Regions from separate parts of the Lysinibacillus sp. RS10 genome, predicted to be linked through region 2. Evidence: predicted binding sites of a transcription regulator. Region 2 holds the regulator's gene; the other holds the start of a gene.
The links. The regulator LexA, encoded in region 2, represses DNA repair genes until DNA is damaged. The targets are predictions, from matches to a motif close to CGAACATATGTTCG.
Positions count from the first base shown of each region.

Region 1: ACB089_RS07010 (carbohydrate kinase) is a predicted target of LexA. The motif match lies at 4,149-4,162, and genes of this name have one in related genera.

Region 1 is NZ_CP167122.1:1,383,278-1,393,809, reverse strand. It holds gene ACB089_RS07020 (RelA/SpoT family protein) at 1-1,896, opposite strand, end outside; gene ACB089_RS07015 (pseudouridine-5'-phosphate glycosidase) at 2,106-3,020, opposite strand; gene ACB089_RS07010 (carbohydrate kinase) at 3,025-4,116, opposite strand; gene ACB089_RS07005 (MFS transporter) at 4,687-5,943, opposite strand; gene ACB089_RS07000 (MarR family winged helix-turn-helix transcriptional regulator) at 6,178-6,624, shown strand; gene ACB089_RS06995 (PhzF family phenazine biosynthesis protein) at 6,701-6,922, opposite strand; gene ACB089_RS06990 (hypothetical protein) at 7,060-7,311, opposite strand; gene ACB089_RS06985 (hypothetical protein) at 7,407-7,499, opposite strand; gene ACB089_RS06980 (adenine phosphoribosyltransferase) at 7,803-8,315, opposite strand; gene recJ (single-stranded-DNA-specific exonuclease RecJ) at 8,349-10,532, opposite strand, start outside.
Region 2 is NZ_CP167122.1:3,610,847-3,621,378, reverse strand. It holds gene ACB089_RS18520 (DUF2339 domain-containing protein) at 1-233, shown strand, start outside; gene ACB089_RS18515 (prepilin peptidase) at 514-1,266, shown strand; gene ACB089_RS18510 (gamma-glutamyl-gamma-aminobutyrate hydrolase family protein) at 1,300-2,022, shown strand; gene lexA (transcriptional repressor LexA) at 2,330-2,947, opposite strand; gene ACB089_RS18500 (LysM peptidoglycan-binding domain-containing protein) at 3,110-3,424, shown strand; gene ACB089_RS18495 (recombinase family protein) at 3,421-4,086, shown strand; gene def (peptide deformylase) at 4,244-4,822, opposite strand; gene ACB089_RS18485 (helix-turn-helix transcriptional regulator) at 4,815-5,006, opposite strand; gene ACB089_RS18480 (GNAT family N-acetyltransferase) at 5,187-5,699, opposite strand; gene ACB089_RS18475 (DUF896 domain-containing protein) at 5,898-6,131, shown strand; gene tkt (transketolase) at 6,514-8,508, shown strand; gene ACB089_RS18465 (hypothetical protein) at 8,537-8,884, opposite strand; gene ACB089_RS18460 (serine hydrolase domain-containing protein) at 9,052-10,035, shown strand; partial or broken gene ACB089_RS18455 (HAD family hydrolase) at 10,069-10,532, shown strand, end outside.

The sequences.
Region 1 (10,532 bases), 2.2 Mb from region 2:
ATCAACTTGAATATTAGGGCAGTCTGCACGGTGCACTGAAACACCTCTACCTTTCGTAATGAAACCTACAATATCATCTCCTGGAACTGGCGTACAGCAACGCGAAAGTCGAATAAGCATATTGTCGATATCTTTTACGATAACACCCGATTCCGTACGTTTTTGTGGAATAGGGTTTTTCATTTTTTGCTCAATTTTCTCGAGCGCCTCTTCCTGTTCACGCTCTTTGCGTCGTTTTTCCGCTAGACGATTAACCACTTGCTGTGCTGTAATACCATTCACACCAACAGCAGCATATAAATCTTCTTCATTTGTATAGTTAAATTTTTCACAAACGCGCTTTAGATTTTCCGCTGACATTGTTTCTTTTATGTCAAAACCTTGTGCACGGATTTCCTTCTCTATCATCTCTTTTCCTTTGATGATATTTTCCTCTCGAAGATGGCGTTTGAAAAACTGCTTTATTTTATTTTTCGCCTGTGAGGATTGGGCTATTTTTAGCCAATCTCGACTCGGACCAAACGATTGCTTAGAAGTTAAAATCTCAATGATATCTCCCGTTTTCAATGGTGTATCAAGCGGTACCATTTTACCATTAATTTTCGCGCCAATTGTACGATTTCCAACTTCTGAGTGCACACGGTATGCAAAGTCGATAGGTACAGAGCCCGCTGGTAATTCAATAACATCTCCTTCAGGCGTGAATACATAGACCATATCAGAGAATAAATCAAATTTTAACGATTCCATAAACTCCTCAGCATTAGAAGACTCATTTTGGAATTCTAAAATTTCTCGGAACCACGTCAATTTTTGGTCGACATTTTGTTTTTCATTATCTATTTTTTTACCTTCCTTATATGCCCAATGTGCAGCAATCCCGTACTCGGCAATTTTATGCATATCCTTCGTACGAATTTGTACTTCTAATGGATCACCATAAGGACCAATGACTGTTGTATGCAGTGATTGATATAGGTTTTGTTTAGGCATCGCAATATAATCTTTAAAACGTCCAGGCATCGGCTTCCATAAAGTATGAACGATTCCAAGTACGGCATAGCAATCTTTAATACTATCGACAAGTACACGAATGGCTAATAAGTCATAAATTTCGTTGAATTGTTTTTTTTGTAACACCATTTTACGATATATACTGTAAATATGTTTCGGACGACCATATACATCGGCGCCAATTTCAACATCTGTAAGCTGTGACTTCATCTCAGTCATAACATTGTCTAGATACGCTTCACGCTCATCACGTTTTTTCTTCATAAGACTGACAATGCGATAATATTGCTGTGGATTTAAATAACGAAGTGCTGTATCCTCAAGCTCCCATTTAACAGTCGAAATCCCTAAACGATGCGCAAGTGGTGCAAAAATTTCAAGCGTCTCTTTAGAAATACGGCGTTGTTTTTCTGCAGGCAAATGTTTTAACGTGCGCATGTTATGTAGACGGTCTGCCAGTTTAATCAAAATGACACGAATATCCTGCGCCATAGCTACAAACATTTTCCGATGATTTTCTGCTTGTTGCGCTTCTTTCGATAAATATTTAATTTTTCCAAGCTTTGTTACACCGTCTACAAGCATTGCTACCTCTTCGCCGAATTCACGAACCAAATCGTCGCGCGTAAAATCCGTATCCTCGACAACATCATGTAAAAAACCAGCCGCAACTGTTTCTGGATCCATTTGTAATTCAGCTAAAATACCAGCTACTTGCACTGGGTGAATAATATACGGTTCACCTGAGCTTCGGAATTGCTCAATATGGGCATCCCTTGCTAATTCATATGCTTTTTTCACGAATGCGACATTTTCATCATTCATGTAGGATTTGACTAACTCAAAAACGTCCTCAGGAGTCAAAATTTGCTCTTTCGCCATAACATGTCCACCTTGTTCGTCAAATTTTTCAGATTAGATATAAATTCAATTGTATAAAATATTATGGGCTATTGTAAAGTAACTGTGTCATTTTGTTTAGTTAATCTCGTGAACAATGTGAAAAATGGAAAAAACATAATACGAAATGAATAAAAAGACCCTCTGCGAATTTAATATTTCGCAAAGAGTCTCTCTTCTCATATAATTGTTTAGCCTAATTTATTATACGCTACAGCAATTTTTGCACCAACTACTGCATTATTTTTCACTAATGCAATATTGGCATCAAGGCTTTTACCTTCTGTTAATTCTTTCACTTTTCCAAGTAAGAATGGTGTCACGTTTTTACCTTGAATACCGTTTTCTTCCGCTTCAACTAGAGCTTTTTCAATGATTTCTGTAATGAATGAATGCTCAAGTGCTTCAGCCTCAGGAATTGGATTAGCAATCACAGCTCCACCTTTTAAGCCTAATTGCCATTTTGCACGTAGCATTTCTGCAACTTCCTCTGGTGTATCAATCTTGAAGTTTACATCAAAACCGCTTTGACGTGTATAGAACGCTGGTAGTTCATCTGTTCCAAATCCAACGACTGGTACACCTTTTGTTTCAAGATATTCTAGTGTTAAGCCGATATCTAAAATAGACTTCGCCCCTGCACAAATTACAGCTACATTTGTTTGTGCTAATTCTTCTAAGTCTGCCGAAATATCCATTGTTGTTTCAGCACCACGGTGTACACCACCGATACCGCCTGTTACGAAAATTTCAATGCCAGCTAGCTCCGCACAAATCATTGTTGCTGCTACTGTTGTCGCACCTAATTTTTTTGTTGCTAATAAATACCCTAGGTCACGACGAGATGTTTTAGCTACACCTTGTGCATTACCAAACATTTCAAGTTCTTCATCTGATAAACCAATTTTAATTTTACCGTCGATTAATGCAATAGTTGCTGGTACAGCACCATTATCACGAATAATTTGTTCCACTTCACGTGCTGTTTGTACATTTTGTGGATATGGCATTCCGTGAGAAATAATTGTTGATTCTAATGCTACGATTGGTAAACCTTGTGCTTGTCCTGCTTTTACTTCTTCTGATAATACGATGAATTCTTTCATATTGTTATTCCTCCATTTCACTTTTTAACAAATCAACTGATAGCTCAGGTCTTACTGTATAGGGAGATGCAAGCGTATTTTTGGCATTCGTTAAGCCTGCATCAATACATGTTGCAAAGGATTGCCCAGTAAGCCAGCTATGGATCACAGCACTGACAAAGGCGTCCCCTGCACCTGTTACATCTTCAATTTTTTCTATAGCCTTAGCTGAGAAATGACTTGGCTTCGTTGTAGTAGAAGCTGCATACACCCCATTGCTACCAGCTGTAATAATTACATGCTCAGCACCTAATTTAAGAAGTTGCTGTAAAGCTTTTTCATAATGTGCAGAGCCTTCAATTGCATGACCGATAATTGTCTCTGCTTCATCTGTGTTACAAATAAACCACGTTACACCTTGCAACGTATCTGGCAGTCGATTCATTTTTGGCGAAGACACAGGTACGATGACAAACGGAATTTCGCGGGCAATCGACACCTGCTGAATGTAAGCTACTGTTTCCTTTGGACAGTTTAAATCCATAATAAAGCAGCCTGCATTCATCAGCATGGCCTCATGTTTTTTTAGCAAACTTGGCAACAGTAGTTCATATACTTCCATGTTTGCCACCGCTAATGCTAGTTCGCCCTGCTCATCCATAATCGCAGTATAGGAACCAGTCGAAGCATCAGGGAGCTGCTCCACATAACGTAAATTCATAAATGGCTCTGAAGCTTCTTGGATCACTTGCCAATCCGCATCTTTGCCGGCAGTAGTCAGTAATGTAACCTGATGATTTAATCTGCCTAAGTTTTCAGCAATGTTTCGACCAACACCACCTACACTAAATGAAGAGCTAGCAGGATTGGATGTACCGAACTGTACGTTCCCCTTTACATGAAATTTTCGATCAAGATTGGCTCCACCGATACAAACAATTTCATTTTCTTCAGGTAAAATATACGCACGACCGACAATTTTTCCCTGCTTCGTTAAGCTCGACACTAAATTAGCAAGGACTGGACGAGATAAATTCATCTTATCTGCCATCTCTTGCTGAGACATAAACGGATTCTGGCGAATTAATGCAAGGACCGCCTGTTCTCTTTCATTCATAGCATCACCTTTTATTATATTTGTTTATATTATAAACTTTTGTTTGAGCGATGTCAAAAATTTTTTATACAAAAAAGTTGAAGCCGATATGTTATGGGCTTCAACTTCAACTATTACTTCAATGAAATTTGATGTCTTATTAAAAAAGTATGGCTTTTCGGCATAACGTGGGGTTGATTTCCGTTCCGGCTGGGCGCTTTCCTGGGGGCGTCCGATGAGCCGCTTCGCTTCGCTGCAGGGTCTCGGGGCAACAGGATGTTGGTCACGAAGGCGTTATCACAGGACGTGATGGTTTTAGCCTTCGTTCCTCTATCGCTATTCCCCAAGGAGTCGCCCAGCCTCCACTCCAATCAACCATTTCACTTAGTATGCATTTTCTGGCATGTCACTCTAATTTATCTTGATAAAATGAAACTCCAGCAACAAATGTTTTTTGTGCGAAAGTGAAGCGACAATCAAAACAAATCGGAGGAACGGCGGCTCGATGCTGCTAAATACCGATCGCTAATAAAATTTCGAGAACCGACGAAAGCTAGAATTGCGCCCAAAGGAAAATCGAGTAGCCTATTTTCAAGTATTGGCATGATGAGGTGTTTGTTTTTTCACGATGATAACAAATAAACTTGCCAATGCACAGAACACCCCTGCAAGGAAAAAGGCCCAAGTATATGAATTGAAAAACTTATAGATAAGGCCTCCACCATAAGCTGTAACTGCTGCCCCTGCTTGATGTGATGCAAAAATCCACCCATAAATAATGCCACTTTTATTTGTTCCAAAAATTTGTCTAGAAATACTTATCGTTGGAGGCACTGTTGCAATCCAATCTAATCCATAAAAAATTGTAAAGATTGTCAGTAAAGTGAGCGACCCTTGCATTAATGCATACGGGAGTATAAGCAGAGACGTTCCTCTTAAAAGGTAATACCAAAACAATAACCATCGATTATCAAAACGGTCAGACAGCCACCCTGATAAAGTAGTGCCTACGAGATTAAATACTCCCATAAAAGAAAGAAAGGATGCAGCGGTTACTAAAGGGATACCAAAGCTAATACAATAAGAAACAAAATGAGTACCAATTAACCCACTAGTTGAAAGTCCACAAATGAAAAAACTTCCAGCTAATAACCAAAACTCTTTCTTCTTTATAGCTTCAAATAAACCATTAAACGCAATACTAATCGGATTTTTCTTATGATTCTCCTGTTGCATTTCTAGATTTTCTTCCATTCCATAAGGAAGAATTCCAATATCCTGCGGTTTATTTTTAATAAATATAGAAATAGTGATGAACATAACCATACTTAAAATGAGAATTAATCCAATCGCCCATCGCCAAGAATAATGCTCAATAATAATTGCCAATATAGGAAGGAGAATTAACTGCCCTGTTGCAGTACTTGCAGTTAAAATCCCTACTGCCAACCCTCTACTTTTCACAAACCAATGATTGGCTACATAAGGACTTAAAACCGTTAAAAAGAGACTTGCTCCTAAGCCAATAATACAGCCCCATATAATGATTAATTGCCATGATTGTGTCATAAAAAGCGTAAGCAACATGCCTATGAATAATGTAGCAATCGCTCCAAGCATCATTTTCTTTAAACCGACTACTTCTAGTAATGCCGCCATAAATGGACCTGAAAAACCATATAAAAATAGACTCACTGCAAAAGCTAAAGCTATTAAAGATCGATCCCAATTAAATTCTTTTTCAAAGGAGTCTATAAATACCCCTGATGATGACATTGTAATCCCTGCAACAATAATTGAGAAAAAGGTTACGACTAAAATAAACCAGCTATAATGAATACGCTTCATCTGAACACCTTCATTTCTTAATTGATTTTTTAAAATACTCTTTAATGAAAAAGATTACAGCTCGATATATGTATATGCATGCATCACTGGGGTAAATCCCTTTTAAAAACATGTATATACATATATAATCTTAGTAATCGCTTTTATTACTGTCAAGAAACATTTTCCACCTTAACAAAATAAATCAATAAGGCTACTATAATATTGAACCAACTCAAAAAGGAGTACGGAGCAATGAAGAATATAGATTACACACAAATATGTGTATGTGCAAACCTTCGTAAAAAAACACGAGTCGTGACACAATTGTATGATAAATTACTACAGCCCACTGACTTAAAAGTTACACAATACTCAATGTTAGCACATATCGATCATCAACAATCAGTTTCCATAAGTCGACTAGGAGAAATTTTGCTGCTCGATCAAACAACCATTACACGCAATATTAACTTGTTAAAGCAAAATGGCTATGTGGATTTAAATAGAGATCCGCAAGATGCTCGAACAAAGGTCATTACACTAACTGATAAAGGGGCTGAAAAATTAAAAGAGGCTGCTCCAATTTGGCAAGATATTCAAGAAAGAATTATCAATGATATTGGCTTAGAAAAATACAATGATTTTTATGAAACATTGAAAACTATGCAAAAAATAATTCAATCTTATGATGAAGAATAAATAAATAGACCTAAACAAAAGAATCCATTTTGAAAATGATTGATCAAAATGGATTCTTCGTGTTGTTGTCGAACTATTATGCTTGCCCTCCTACCATAACTCTTGGATTATTTTTATTTATTAATTTTGTAATGATGTTAGAAGGTCTACCCATACTATGCCCTTGAAGAAACGAGTACTCTTGATCGAATTTATTTAGTATGTGGTTATGAAAAAGATAATAAGTTAACGCCCCATTTGAAGTACCTGTTGCAGCTTCCTCATCAATACCGTAGAGCGGACAAAAGTTTCTACGCACTGCTATCCCTTCTTTTGTGTCGAGCGTAAATGCATGCACGCCCCCACTTTATTGATCTTTGTATATTCAGCTAGTGCTTTAAAATCAGGATTTAAAGTATATAAATCATCTTTTGTTTTTATTGGAAGCATTATATCTCAAAGACCTGTACTCGTAGCTTGAGAAACTAAATTGACATTTATATCTCCTATTTGACTTTTATCAATTTTGAAAAGGTTAGACAAACTATCATAATCATCGAATATTTTTCCTAACTGAGGTTTAGCTTGCTCCATCATAATAAATGATTGATTCACTTCAACAGTAAGTGTGCCGGCGAGTGTGTTTATAAAATATGTATTATTATCTTCAATCGCACAACTGTCTAATAATGCCTTAAAAGATGCAATAGTAGCATGTCCACAAAGTTCAACCTGTGCAGTCGGTGTAGAAAAACTTTATGTCAAAATTTTCATCTGTCTATTTTTTTAATCAATGCGGTTTCTTAAAAACGCACTTCTGCAGCAAATTTCTGCATAAACACTTCATCTAAATTTTCATGGATTACTACACCTGCTGTATTACCGCCAAATTTTATCTCTGTAAAAGCATCAATTACATAATATTACAATGCTAACTCTCCCTTACTTTAGAATTTAAATTGTTACTAATACCTTACTATATCGATTAATCTATATGTAAATAAAAAAACGCCACAAAAATGTGACGCTTTTCATATTATTGAAGTACTATATGCCGATGACTTTAAGGTGCCATATTAAATAAATTATGGCTCTCCTGAAAACGAAGGGTAGATTTCTGTTCCATCTGAGCACTTTCCTGAGAGGTGTTCAATCTCCACTACAATCAACTAGTTCGTTTAGCAAGTATCCAATAGTTATTAATATTCAATAAGTGTTTTTATGTTAATGTCGCCAAGTTTTGTACGTCCGTTTAGCTCTTTTAACTCGATAAGGAATGCACAGCCAACAACTTGACCACCTAATTCTTCAATTAAACGTACAGTCGCTTCAACTGTACCACCTGTCGCAAGTAAATCATCACAGATTAATACTTTTTGACCTGGTTTAATCGCATCTTTGTGCATTGTTAGCGTATCTTTACCGTACTCAAGACCGTAGTCAGCACTTATTACTTCACGTGGTAATTTTCCTGGCTTACGAACAGGCGCAAAACCAATTTCAAGTGCATAGGCAACTGGACATCCGATAATGAAGCCACGAGCCTCAGGACCTACCACAATTTCTGCACCTAATTCTTTTGCGTAACTTACGATTTGATCTGTTGCATATTTGTATGCAGGACCGTTATCCATAATTGTTGTAATATCTTTGAAGCTAATGCCCTCTTTCGGCCAGTTTTCAACCGTTGTTACGTATTGCTTTAAATCCATGTTATTGTTCCTCCTACGAAACTTATTCGTATATTAATTTAATCGTTCATCAAACCATTGTTTTAATTCTATATAAGGGGCATATACTAGCTTCTGCTCCATTTCAATCTGTTCTGAACGCTGTTTGTAAGACGGTGCCTCTGTGAGTGCTTGTTTTGGGGCATTCACGTTGACAGTCGTCAGCCCACCCTCCATTTTAACAAAATCAAGCTCAAAAAACACCTGTGTCATAAATTTTAATGCGTCTAATGGCCAACCTGTATGCTTCGCTAAATCAGCCAAATGCATATTTATTGGAAAAGCAGGTCGATTTTTTAGAAACTTATAGTACCAAGAGAATTGCTCACGCGTAGGCAACCCATTGAAATACTGTGAATCCGGCATGTAAAAGTGTGCATAGATACGGGAAGGTGTTGTTTTCTGTAATACATTTTCTAACATTCGAACATTTTGTGGCAAATCTAATAGTACGATATACTGGCTTGGATTTACATTTGAAAGCGTAGAATCCACTGCTAGAATCGGTACACCAATAAGTGACTGATAATAGGTAATCGTTTCTGGACGAAAGGCGATAAACGTTGCCTCTTCCTTTGATACAGTATTTAACCAGCGTGATGTTTGACGTATACCACGAATGTCAAATAATTGCCACTCTGTCGTTTGAACATCTTCTATCATAAATTGTGCCTTTTTACGTCCCTGCCATTCATTAATTTGTAAATCCCCTGTGAATGACACTTTTATTCCAAATGTTAGCTCGTCGTGTAGATGGCCCTTATTAAAACCGACACTATCTAATTTTTCATAGCCATCAGTTAGTTCCATTTTAATATGATTTTCAGCTGCTCCAATTTTACGCATGGAGGCGATTTCTACATCTTCAAGGACATAAACAGGCTTCGGAAAATCTGTACCAAATGGACCAAGTGTAGAAATCTCTTCAATCGCGTCTGCTGAGATTTCATCCATTTTTAGTGGTATATCAATATTAAGTACAGGTGTCAAATGCTCTTCTGATAAACAAGCCCTTGCTTGCGTATCTAAACGGGATCTCAATTCATCCACATGGTCAAGGGATAAGGTCATGCCGGCTGCCATAGGATGCCCACCAAAATGGGGTAATATATCGCGATTCTTCGCTAATTCATTATACAAATGGAAGCCTTCAATACTACGAGCTGAGCCTTTGGCTGTTCCTTTTTCATGGTCTAATGAAAGTACAATTGTTGGACGATAATAAAGCTCTACAAGACGAGATGCAACAATCCCTACTACTCCAGCATTCCAGCCTTCTCCAGCAATAACTAAAACGAGTGACTCTCCGACCTTTTTATCTGATTCAATGAGAGCAATCGCCTCATCTGTAATACTCTTTACAATATCTTTGCGTTCGCTATTACACGTATTCAACTGTTTCGCTAATGCTATTGCCTTAGTATTATCCTCAGCCATTAATAGCTCTACTCCTGGTGCCGCTTCTCCAAGTCGACCAACTGCATTTAAGCGAGGTCCAAAGTAAAAACCGATTGTTTCTTCACTGATTTTAGCTTGCTCTGCACTGGCTACTTCACACATTGCTTGTACCCAAGGGCTAAGTGAACGGCGCATTTCTTCTATTCCTCGTTTTACTAGGTAGCGGTTTTCATCAACTAAAGGTACTAAATCCGCTACTGTTCCAACAGCGACATATTCAATTAAATGCGTTGGTAGTTCCCCATATAGAGCATGTGCTAACTTAAAGGCTACACCAACGCCTGCAAGCTCGCCAAATGGATAATGTCCTTCTGGGATACGAGGATGTAAAATAATATCGGCAGGTGGTAATTCATCGCCTGGTTCATGGTGATCTGTAACGATAACATCCATACCTAGTTCCTTTGCGACACGAATCGGTTCCATGCCTGAAATACCATTATCAACTGTTATAATTAGCTGAACACCCTCTTCATGTGCTTCACGAAATAGCTCTTCATTCGGTCCATAGCCGTGAATAAAACGGTTCGGTATTTTAAACGATACATCGGCGCCGAGATCAAGCAACACATTCAGCATTACTGTCGTGCTTGAGACACCATCCGCGTCGTAATCGCCAAATACAAGGATTTTCTCTCCGTTTTCAAGAGCTTGCTCAATACGCGCTACAGCTTCTGCCATTCCATGCATTAAAAACGGGTCATGAATACTTACTTCTGTCATATTTAATAAGCTCTCTGC
Region 2 (10,532 bases):
GTATTGTGTTCTCAACAATTACATTATTCCTTACAGCAAGCGTTGCGCTATGGCTTAGCTCAGGTCGTCATTTACGAGCATTACGCCTAACTGGTTTTATCATCTTAATTGTTGCTTTTGTAAAACTTATATTCTTCGATTTGTCGGCCCTCGATTTACTAATTAGAGCAATACTGTTTATGACGGTTGGTGGAATTGGGTTGCTACTGTCGGGGCGATTGTTGAAAAAATAATAGAGATCGTTTGAAAAAGCCTGTTAGAAGTATTTTCTAATAGGCTATTTTCATTATGATTGTGATTAAATCTTCAAATCTTAAATTGCTAGAAATATATTTTTTAAAAATTCTAAAAATATGACGTAAAGCGTGTGATGAAATCTGATATAATTAACTTTAGCATACTAGGAGAACAGGAAAAACAGGTAACGACGTTCTATTTTGAAGAATCACAATAATTTAAATGGCGCGCATACTTGAAATGTATGGGCGTCTATTGGTATAGGAGGACATAAAGATGGAAATGGCTTATACAATTATCGTTTTACTTTTTGGCTTCGTACTTGGCTCATTTTTTAATGTAGTGGGCTTACGAATACCAATAAAAGGGTCAATTCTCCGTCCACCTTCGCATTGTATTCATTGTAAGAGAAAGTTGACTGTGCTTGATTTGATACCTGTGTTGTCTTATGTGTTTTTAGGTGGGAAATGCCGTAGCTGTGGTCAAAAAATTTCTGGGATTTATCCACTGATGGAACTTATAACAGGCATATTATTTGCCTTGGCTTATTGGAAATTAGGCTTTAGTGCAGAATTTTTCGTAGCACTAGTATTGATTTCATTATTAGTAATTATTGTTGTATCGGATTTTGCGTATATGCTTATTCCTGATAAAATACTCCTATTCTTTTTACCATTACTCATTATTGGACGCTTGATATCGCCATTGTCTCCGTGGTGGGATAGTATAGTTGGTGCTGTAGTAGGATTTTGCATACTATATAGTATTGCTGCTTTATCAAAAGGTGGTATGGGCGGTGGCGATATTAAATTATTCTTCTTACTCGGTCTTGTACTCGGCACAATACATACACTTCTGACACTATTTGTATCAGCTGTGATTGGAATGATTGTTGGAATAGTGGTGTTAAAGGTCCGCGGGCAGGGAAGAAAAACGCCTATACCATTTGGACCATCTATTGCGCTAGCAGCTATCGTTGTCTATTTTTATGGAAACGCGTTGATGAATTGGTATTTTGAATGTTGGTAAGTCGTAAATCTTGTGGATCATGGAGGGGATAAAGTGAAACCAGTTATCGGTATAACGGCCTTTGTGGAAGATGATTTGTCTTCTAGATTAAATGCCGCCTACAGCAAAAGTGTCATTGAAGCTGGTGGAATTCCATTGATAATTCCGCTTGGCGTAGAAGAGGATGTAGCACAAATTTTATCGTTAACGGATGGATTATTATTATCGGGTGGCTATGATGTACATCCATTCCTCTTTGGTGCAGAACCTACACCGAAATTAGGGAAAGTTCATCCAGAAAGGGATTCAGTGGAGCTTGCCTTAATTGAAGCGGCCTTTATTCGCCAAATGCCGATTTTTGGCATCTGTCGAGGGATGCAAATACTAAATGTCGCGCTAGGAGGTACGGTCTATCAGGATATTGATAGCGAATATCACAGTAGTAAATTATTAAAGCACAAACAACAAGCGGCTCGAGGCGTTGCTACACATTATGTTCATGTTACACCTGATACACTATTAAAAACGATTATTGAGGAAGCGCAAATTGCTGTCAATTCATTTCATCATCAGGCTGTAAATGTAGTTGCGGAAAAAATGAAAGTAGTAGCAAAATCAAGTGATGGTATCGTTGAAGCGGTAGTACACGAAGATTTACCATTTTGTCTGGGCGTACAGTGGCATCCTGAAGAGCTAGCCATTGTAGGAGATGAAGGATCGAAGAAATTGTTTACTGCATTTGTAAAGGCAAGTTTGAAATTCAAAGTAGAGGCATAAGACTTGATAACTTAAAACTGCTAGTTCGACGTTTCGATGCTTACAAGGAATCCATTCTAAAGTGGATTCTTTTTTCTTTTAAGCAAAGTTATGCTCAAAAGAAAAAAGATGTCCGAAAAGTCTCCTTCGACATCTTCATTTAGTGCTAATACTAGCAACACGTTTTCGTATTTTGATTTTTTCCAAAAGGACTGGACTAAATGCGTGTACTCGTTCTCATCTTGCTTAATTCTCTAGCCTTAAATTAAGAAAAAGAGGTATATGCGAACATAATATCCTCTTTTTCTACTTTAATATTGAGATACTTTTAATGTACACGACGATAGAGACCAACAACTTGCCCCAAAATAGAAACTTGGTCTACGATAATCGGCTCCATTGTTGCGTTTTCAGGCTGTAAACGAAAATGGTTTTTTTCCTTGAAGAAACGCTTTACAGTTGCTTCATCCTCTTCAGTCATGGCTACGACAATATCACCATTATTAGCTGTTGCTCTTTGTTTAACTATGACTAAATCACCGTCTAAGATGCCAGCTTCAATCATGGATTCACCCATAATTTCTAGCATAAATAACTCATCTTCGCTTGTACCATAAATATCTGGAAGTGGGAAGTATTCATCGATATTTTCAATAGCAGTGATTGGAGAACCTGCTGTAACCTTCCCAACAAGTGGGACATGTACAACTTGTTGCTTTTGAATAGAATCCTCTGGCTCTAGGATTTCAATAGCGCGTGGTTTAGTTGGGTCTCGACGAATGAAGCCCTTTTGTTCTAAACGAGCTAAATGTCCATGAACTGTTGAGCTTGAAGCAAGTCCAACTGCTTCACCAATCTCACGTACAGATGGTGGATACCCCTTTGTGCGTACTTCTTCTTTGATGAACTCTAATATGGCTTCTTGTCTTTTCGAAACTTTTTTCATGATTGCTCACCTCTTTTTTTCTAATCATTCTACTTATTAGTAGTATAACAGAATGCGAACACTTAAGCAAACATAGGTTCGAAAAGTGTTTGACAAAAACGTTTGTTCGCATTATTATAAGAACATACATTCCGAACAAACATTCTAAAAGGGGTTATGATGATGAACTGGTTAAAGAAAAATCCACATATTACTACTTTATTAGGGGCATGTCTACTATTTGCAGCATACCTTTTTATAACAGATCCAGGCGATGTTACTTACGCTGAAATTGAAATCGAACATGGTGATAGTTTATGGTCGTTAGCTGAACAATACTCTGGTAAAATGAAAACGGATGATTGGATTAAGCTTGTGAAAGTAGAAAATGAATTATCGAACGTTGATATTATTGCAGGTAAATCCCTAGTGATTCCAGTAGTGGGTGACCAGTCCATGCCCATAAATTCAATTGAAATTGCGAGAAATGAACAATGATAAATAAACAACAATCGGCTGTTGTCTATTGCCGTGTAAGTACAGAAAAAGAGACACAAAGTTCCTCGCTTGAGCGTCAACAGGAGGAGTTGATGCGCTATGCTAAAGAGCAGGGCTACGAAGTGAAGCACGTTTTTATGGATAAGCATAGTGGCTATGATGTGGAACGTGAGGGCTTACTTGAAATGCTCGACTTTATAAAAGAAAAAGAAGTTAAAGCATTATTTGTACAGGATGAAACACGTTTAGGACGTGGAAATGCTAGAATGGCAGTATTGCATTTATTACAAAAAACTGAAACGGATGTTTTTTCTATACGAGACGAGGGCCCTGTACAATTAAATGAAATGGATACGATGCTACTAGAGATTTTAGCGATCGTAGAGGAGTACCAGCGCAGAATCCATAATGCTAAAATACGTCGTGGTATGCGTCGTGCCGTTGAAAATGGCTATCGTCCTGAAAACAATTTATCTAATCGGGGAAATCCAAATGGTCAAGAACGTAAGGATGTGCCTGTAGAAGAGATTATCAAGCTACGTAATCGAGGCTTCACCTTTGATGAAATCGCCATGACACTAAAAGGTCTAGGCTTTGATGTAAGTAAAGCTACTGTACATCGGAGATATAGGGAACACCAAGAAAGTTTGACGGGTAAATAAAATGAAACTTCAATCATTAGGAGTTTCGTCATCCTGCTGATAGGAAGCCTCATCTTGTGGCGACGCTAGGGGACCAACGTTTTGTTGGCCCAATAACGGTCAGTTAATCGTACTGACCGTTATTTCGGGTAAAATTGCTCTACTAGTCTTTTCTTAATTAATACAAACTCTCAATAATAACATTGTCTGGTAGTTTAAATGGATTTTCTTTATTTATTCTGTCATAAAACATGATACCATTTAAATGATCTATTTCGTGTTGCATTAAGATGGAACCGTATCCATTGAAATGATAAATGGCTTCTTGCCCGTGTATGTCATATGCTTTAACTTTAATTCTTTCATATCTTGGAACAAAGCCATTAACGTTTCTATTGACCGAAAGACAACCTTCCCCCTCAGGTAAATAAATCATGTTTAAAGAGTGACTAACGATTTTTGGGTTAATTAACATATATTCATGATGTTTATCTCCATCTTTATAAAGTGCAGTAAACATTCGTTTATTCAGACCAATTTGATTGGCAGATAAGCCAACTCCTGAACGTAATTTATATTTTTTTGAAATATCCGGATCTTGGCTATTTTTTAAATACTTAAGCATACAAATTAATGTATCTTGATCTTCTTTTGAAACAGGTAACGTAACCTCATTCGTATTTTTTCGTAATATCGCAGCACTCTCCTTTACAAAATCTTTCATTGTTATCATATACTCAAGATGGAATTTACTCATATATAAACACCTCATCAACTTTTCTATTTAGAGCTTTAGCAATTTTAAAGGCTAATTCAAGCGTTGGGTCATACTTATCATTTTCAATACAATTGATAGTTTGTCTGACAACCCCACATTCTCTTGCAAGGGCTTCTTGCGTTAATCCTAATTTTTTTCTTAGTGCTTTTATTATATTCTTCAGACTTATACCTCCTTTTGTCTAAAGTGTTGGTTAATTTATTATATGAAAATTAATGTAAAACGTCCAATGTATTGGACATTTAGATTTTGAAAAAAGAAGTAGCTCTTGACTACTTCTCGCTATTTTTATTTCAACTAATAGCGTTTCCTACGATCTATTAACAAAAGTAAAAAGAATTGGTTATGCCCATTCTTCATCTAATACAGCATAATAATATTCATCCCACCACTCATCTCCGTGGGGAATACATTTTTTAAAATAACCTTCGCGTCTCATGCCGATTTTCTCCATCACTCGATACGATGGGATATTTTCTGGCTGGCATGTTGCAATAATTCTATGAAGTTTCATTTCTTTGAATCCATAGTCCAGTACAGTTCTTGCGGCTTCAGAGGCGTATCCATTATTGTAATAGTTCGGATTCAATACCCAACCAATTTCATACGTATGGTCACCAAAACATTGATGGAAAACAATATGACCAATAACAATATTTTCGCTTAGTAAAATAATAGGGAAGTATTTTGCTTTTTGCCCGCTATTTTCTGAAACAAACTTTCTGGCTTTCTCCTCATTAAAAACGCCCTCCGGAATATATTTCATCACATTTATATCTGAAGTATATTCATAGACAGCTTGCCAATCTTGAACCTCAAATTCTCTTATTAATAGTCTTTTCGTTTTGATAAACATTTCATTTTTCCCCCAAGCATACTTAATAAACCTTTAATATTAGTTTACACTTCTAACTTCACAAAGTCATGTATTGTGTGGCATTTATTGTAAATATTGAAGGTCACTAAAAAGGTTGGTATAACTGCATTTTAAGGGAATCCATGCTATACTTTGCATACCATATTCATTAAGATATGTATTGAAAGGTGTGTAACTATGTTATCAAAAGAAAAAATTAACCGAATCAATGAACTTTCTGCCAAGGCTAAAAGTGGACAATTAACAGAGTCAGAAGCTAAGGAACAAACAGCGCTTCGCAAGGAGTATCTAGATACATTTAGAGCAACGATGCGTGATACAATTGAAAATGTAAAAGTGGTAGATCCAGAAGGTAATGATGTAACACCAGAGAAGGTAAAACAAGCGAAAAAAAATAAATTTCTAAATTAATGTGTCACATTTAGATCAATTACGCCTCAGCGTAATTGCGTCCTGATTTTGGATTGTGCTTAGGCCTGCACGATGCAGGTCAGTTAGCCGTTTTCGCAGGATGCGAAGGTTTTAGGCTAACATCCTTATAATAACTCCTTTCAAAATCCGTGACATCCGCCGGAGGCATTATCTTTATTCAGTTAGCCTTATACGGTCCACATCTGTGAAAATATTATATTTAAATAAATATTATTTTATAATTAGGCTGTATTTTTCAACTGAATAAAGATAAAGTATGTTATAAAACGTAAATAGTATAACAAAAACATTGTTTTCTGAAGCAATGTTGACTAAACTGTAAAAGAACAATATATAGGACGAGAAAGGATGTCACAACATAATGACTCAACATGCGGATCAACTAGCGATTAATGCTATCCGAACTTTGTCAATCGATGCAATTGAAAAAGCAAACTCAGGTCACCCAGGTTTACCGATGGGGGCTGCGCCAATGGCTTATACGCTTTGGACAAAACAACTTCGCCATAATCCGGCAAATCCAAAATGGTATAACCGCGATCGTTTTGTACTTTCTGCAGGTCATGGCTCTATGCTTCTATATAGCCTACTTCATCTTGGTGGCTACGGCTTACCAATGGAAGAAATTCAAAACTTCCGTCAATGGGATTCATTAACTCCAGGACATCCTGAATATGGTCATACTGTTGGGGTAGAGGCAACAACAGGTCCTCTAGGTCAAGGTATTGCTATGACAGTTGGAATGGCAATGGCTGAACGTCATTTAGCAGCTACTTACAATAAATCAGGACATGACATCGTTGATCACTATACATTCGCACTTTGTGGCGATGGCGATTTAATGGAAGGTGTGGCAGCTGAGGCTATCTCTTTAGCAGGTCACTTAAAGCTTGAAAAATTAATCGTGCTTTACGATTCTAATGATATTTCTTTAGATGGTGACTTAGAAAAGTCATTCTCAGAAAACGTGCAAAAACGTTTTGAATCTTATGGTTGGAACTATTTAAAAGTTGCTGATGGTACAGATGTTGAAGCGATTAACACAGCTATCGAGGAAGCTAAGAAATCAACTGGCAAGCCAACACTTATCGAAGTAAAAACTGTCATTGGTTTCGGTTCACCTAACAAATCAGGTAAAGCAGATTCTCACGGTGCACCATTAGGTAAAGATGAGACTGTATTAACAAAAGCAACATATGAATGGGCACATGAACCATTCCAAATTCCAACTGAAGTATATGATACATTTACTACAGCTGCAGAGCTTCAAGGGGCACAACCAGAAGAAGCTTGGAATGCTAAATTCGAAGCATATAAGCAAGAGTTCCCAGAATTAGCAGCACAATTTGAAAAAGCAATGAATGGTCAATTACCAGAGGATTTCGCTTCAGAATTACCAGTATATGAAGCAGGTAAATCAGTAGCTACTCGTTCTTCTTCAGGAGAGGCAATCAATGCAATTGCGAAGAAAACACCATCATTCTTCGGTGGTTCAGCTGACCTTGCTGGCTCAAATAAAACAAGAATGAAAGGCGCTGGAGATTTCTCTGCAGACGATTATGCTGGCCGTAATATTTGGTTCGGTGTACGTGAATTTGCAATGGGTGCAGCTATGAACGGTATGGCACTTCATGGTGGTCTTAATGTATTCGGTGGTACATTCTTCGTATTCTCTGACTACGTTCGTCCAGCAGTACGTCTTTCTGCATTAATGGGTCTTCCTGTTACTTATGTATTTACACATGACTCAATTGCTGTAGGGGAAGATGGTCCAACACATGAACCAATCGAACACCTTGCATCTTTACGCGCAATGCCAAATTTATCTGTTGTTCGTCCAGCTGATGCAAATGAATCAGCAGTTGCATGGGAGCTAGCAGTAGCTTCAGAAAAAACACCAACAGTTTTAGTATTATCTCGTCAAAACTTACCTGTGCTTGACGCATCGATTGATACAGTACGTGAAGGTGTTACTAAAGGTGCTTATACAGTGTCTCCTGCTACAAAAGAAGTGGCAGATGCCATTTTAATTGCAACAGGCTCTGAGGTTTCACTTGCAGTGGAAGCACAAAAAGCATTAAAAGCAGAAGGTATGGATGTGGCAGTAGTTTCAATGCCTTCTATGGATCGCTTTGAAAAACAAGATGCAGCATACAAAGAATCTGTTCTTCCTAAAGCTGTAACAAAACGTCTTGCGATCGAAATGGGTGCATCATTCGGCTGGCATAAATACACTGGTTTCGAAGGAGACGTTCTTGCAATCGACAAGTTCGGCGCTTCTGCACCAGGTGAATTAGTAATGGAAAAATACGGATTCACAGTAGACAATGTTGTAGCGAAGGTAAAAGCACTATAATTTATAAAATACCGCAATACTCAGTAGGTTAAATCTCCTCTGAGTACTGCGGTATTTTTTCATGTTTAGAGGACTTCACTAAAGAAATCCAAACAGCTGCACAATGAATGAGAAGCATAACGACAAAACAGTAAAAGCCCTTGTTACTTCCTCCTAGATTTAGCTCATCAACAATAATGCCACTAAACCAAAGGAGCTGACCTGTGACAATTACTGAGAGGCTTGCAAAAAGTAAACAAAACCAAATAGATACTTTTTTTATAATGACAATAATGAGTAGTAAAACAGCAAAAAGTAGGGTAGCTTCAAAAATCGGGTCAAGAAGTGAAAACGCATTTCCATCTACGAAATGCTTATAAGTAAATCGAGTATCCACACAATCCCTCCTTAAAAATAATCAGCAACTTTTAGTGATCAGCCAAAATAATAACGTTTTTGGTAATAAAAGGTTCTGATAATCAAAAAACATATCTAGTATTAATTTCCATTTGATATACAATGATAAGAATAGGCACCGAACTAGAAAGGTTGAGGGGGATTTAAATGAATCCACAAGCTATACTTACACAAGTAAAGAAAACTTTCTCAGAATTAGATTGTACAGGTGGCGGAGTTATTATTATTAAGCATGGTCAAACTGTACTAGAAGAATATTTTGGTGTGCAAGGACAACAAAAAGGAGCAAAAAATGTTGGGCCACATACTCTTTTTCATCTTGCTTCTGTTCGTAAAGCTTACGTTGGTTTTGCTGTGGCATATGCGATTTATCATAACTACATTGCATCGATTGATGATAAACTAAGTGATTATTTGGGGAATGAAGAGTTTTTTGGAGACGTTTCAATAAGACATCTACTCACACATACACACGGTTTACATTGGCAAAATGGAAAAATAATTAAGGAATATAAAGCAGGCTATAACTGGGCATATCGAGATATCAATGTAGAACTACTTGCCAAAGTCATTTTTGAAGTTACTGGAAAAACTATTGCAGAAATTGTGGATGAGCAAGTATTTCAGACATTGTCTTTTACTGAAACAAATTGGTTCAGTGAAAAAAACGAACAGCATATAGAAGTAATTCATAATGATAGTCCATTTTGGTATGAAAGTGATATATGCGATGGCAGCAAAATGAATATGTATAGTTCATTAAGAGAGCTAGCTAAATGGGGGCAAGTTCATCTGAACAAAGGGAAAATAAATGGAAAACAAATTATACCTGAGGAAATCGTACAGCTATCAACGACAATTCAATCCCCTAATTCTAAACTTAAGCACTCTCCAACTAATGGATTTTTCTGGTTTATTCAGCCTCAACAGAGGGAGGGGATTACAGAGTTAAGCCCGATATTACCTCAAGGAAGTTTTCAATTACTTGGTTATACAAGCGTAGCAGTACTGGTAATTCCAAAAGAAAATATTGTGGCAGTTCGAGGATTTAATAGCTTTGGTTCACCAGAAGGCTTTAATTACATCAAAGATATTCATGATTTTGGTTCAACAGTATATCAATCAATTTGATAAAGTAATTTTTTTATAAGGAGAGAGCTTGTGATGAAGAAATATAGCGTTGTTTTATTTGATTTAGATGGAACATTATCTGATCCGAAGATAGGGATAACCAAATCAGTTCAATACGCATTACAAAAGGCAGATATCGAAGTAAGCGATTTAGATAAACTTGAAAGTTTTATAGGACCACCATTACAAGTATCTTTTCATGAAATTTATGGATTTAATGATGCGCAAATTGAGCAAGCTATTAGCAATTACCGGGAGCGATTCAAGGAAAGAGGGATGTTTGAGAATAAACTGTACGAAAATATTCCAGCTTTGTTAGCCGATTTAAAACAATCGGGATACATATTAGCAATTGCTACATCAAAGCCAACTAATATTTGCCGAACAAATTTTGAAATATTTCAACCTTGAACATTATTTTGACCTTGTCGCAGGTAGCAATCTTGATGGTACACGATCCGCCAAAGGAGAAATTATCGCATTTGTACTTGACCATT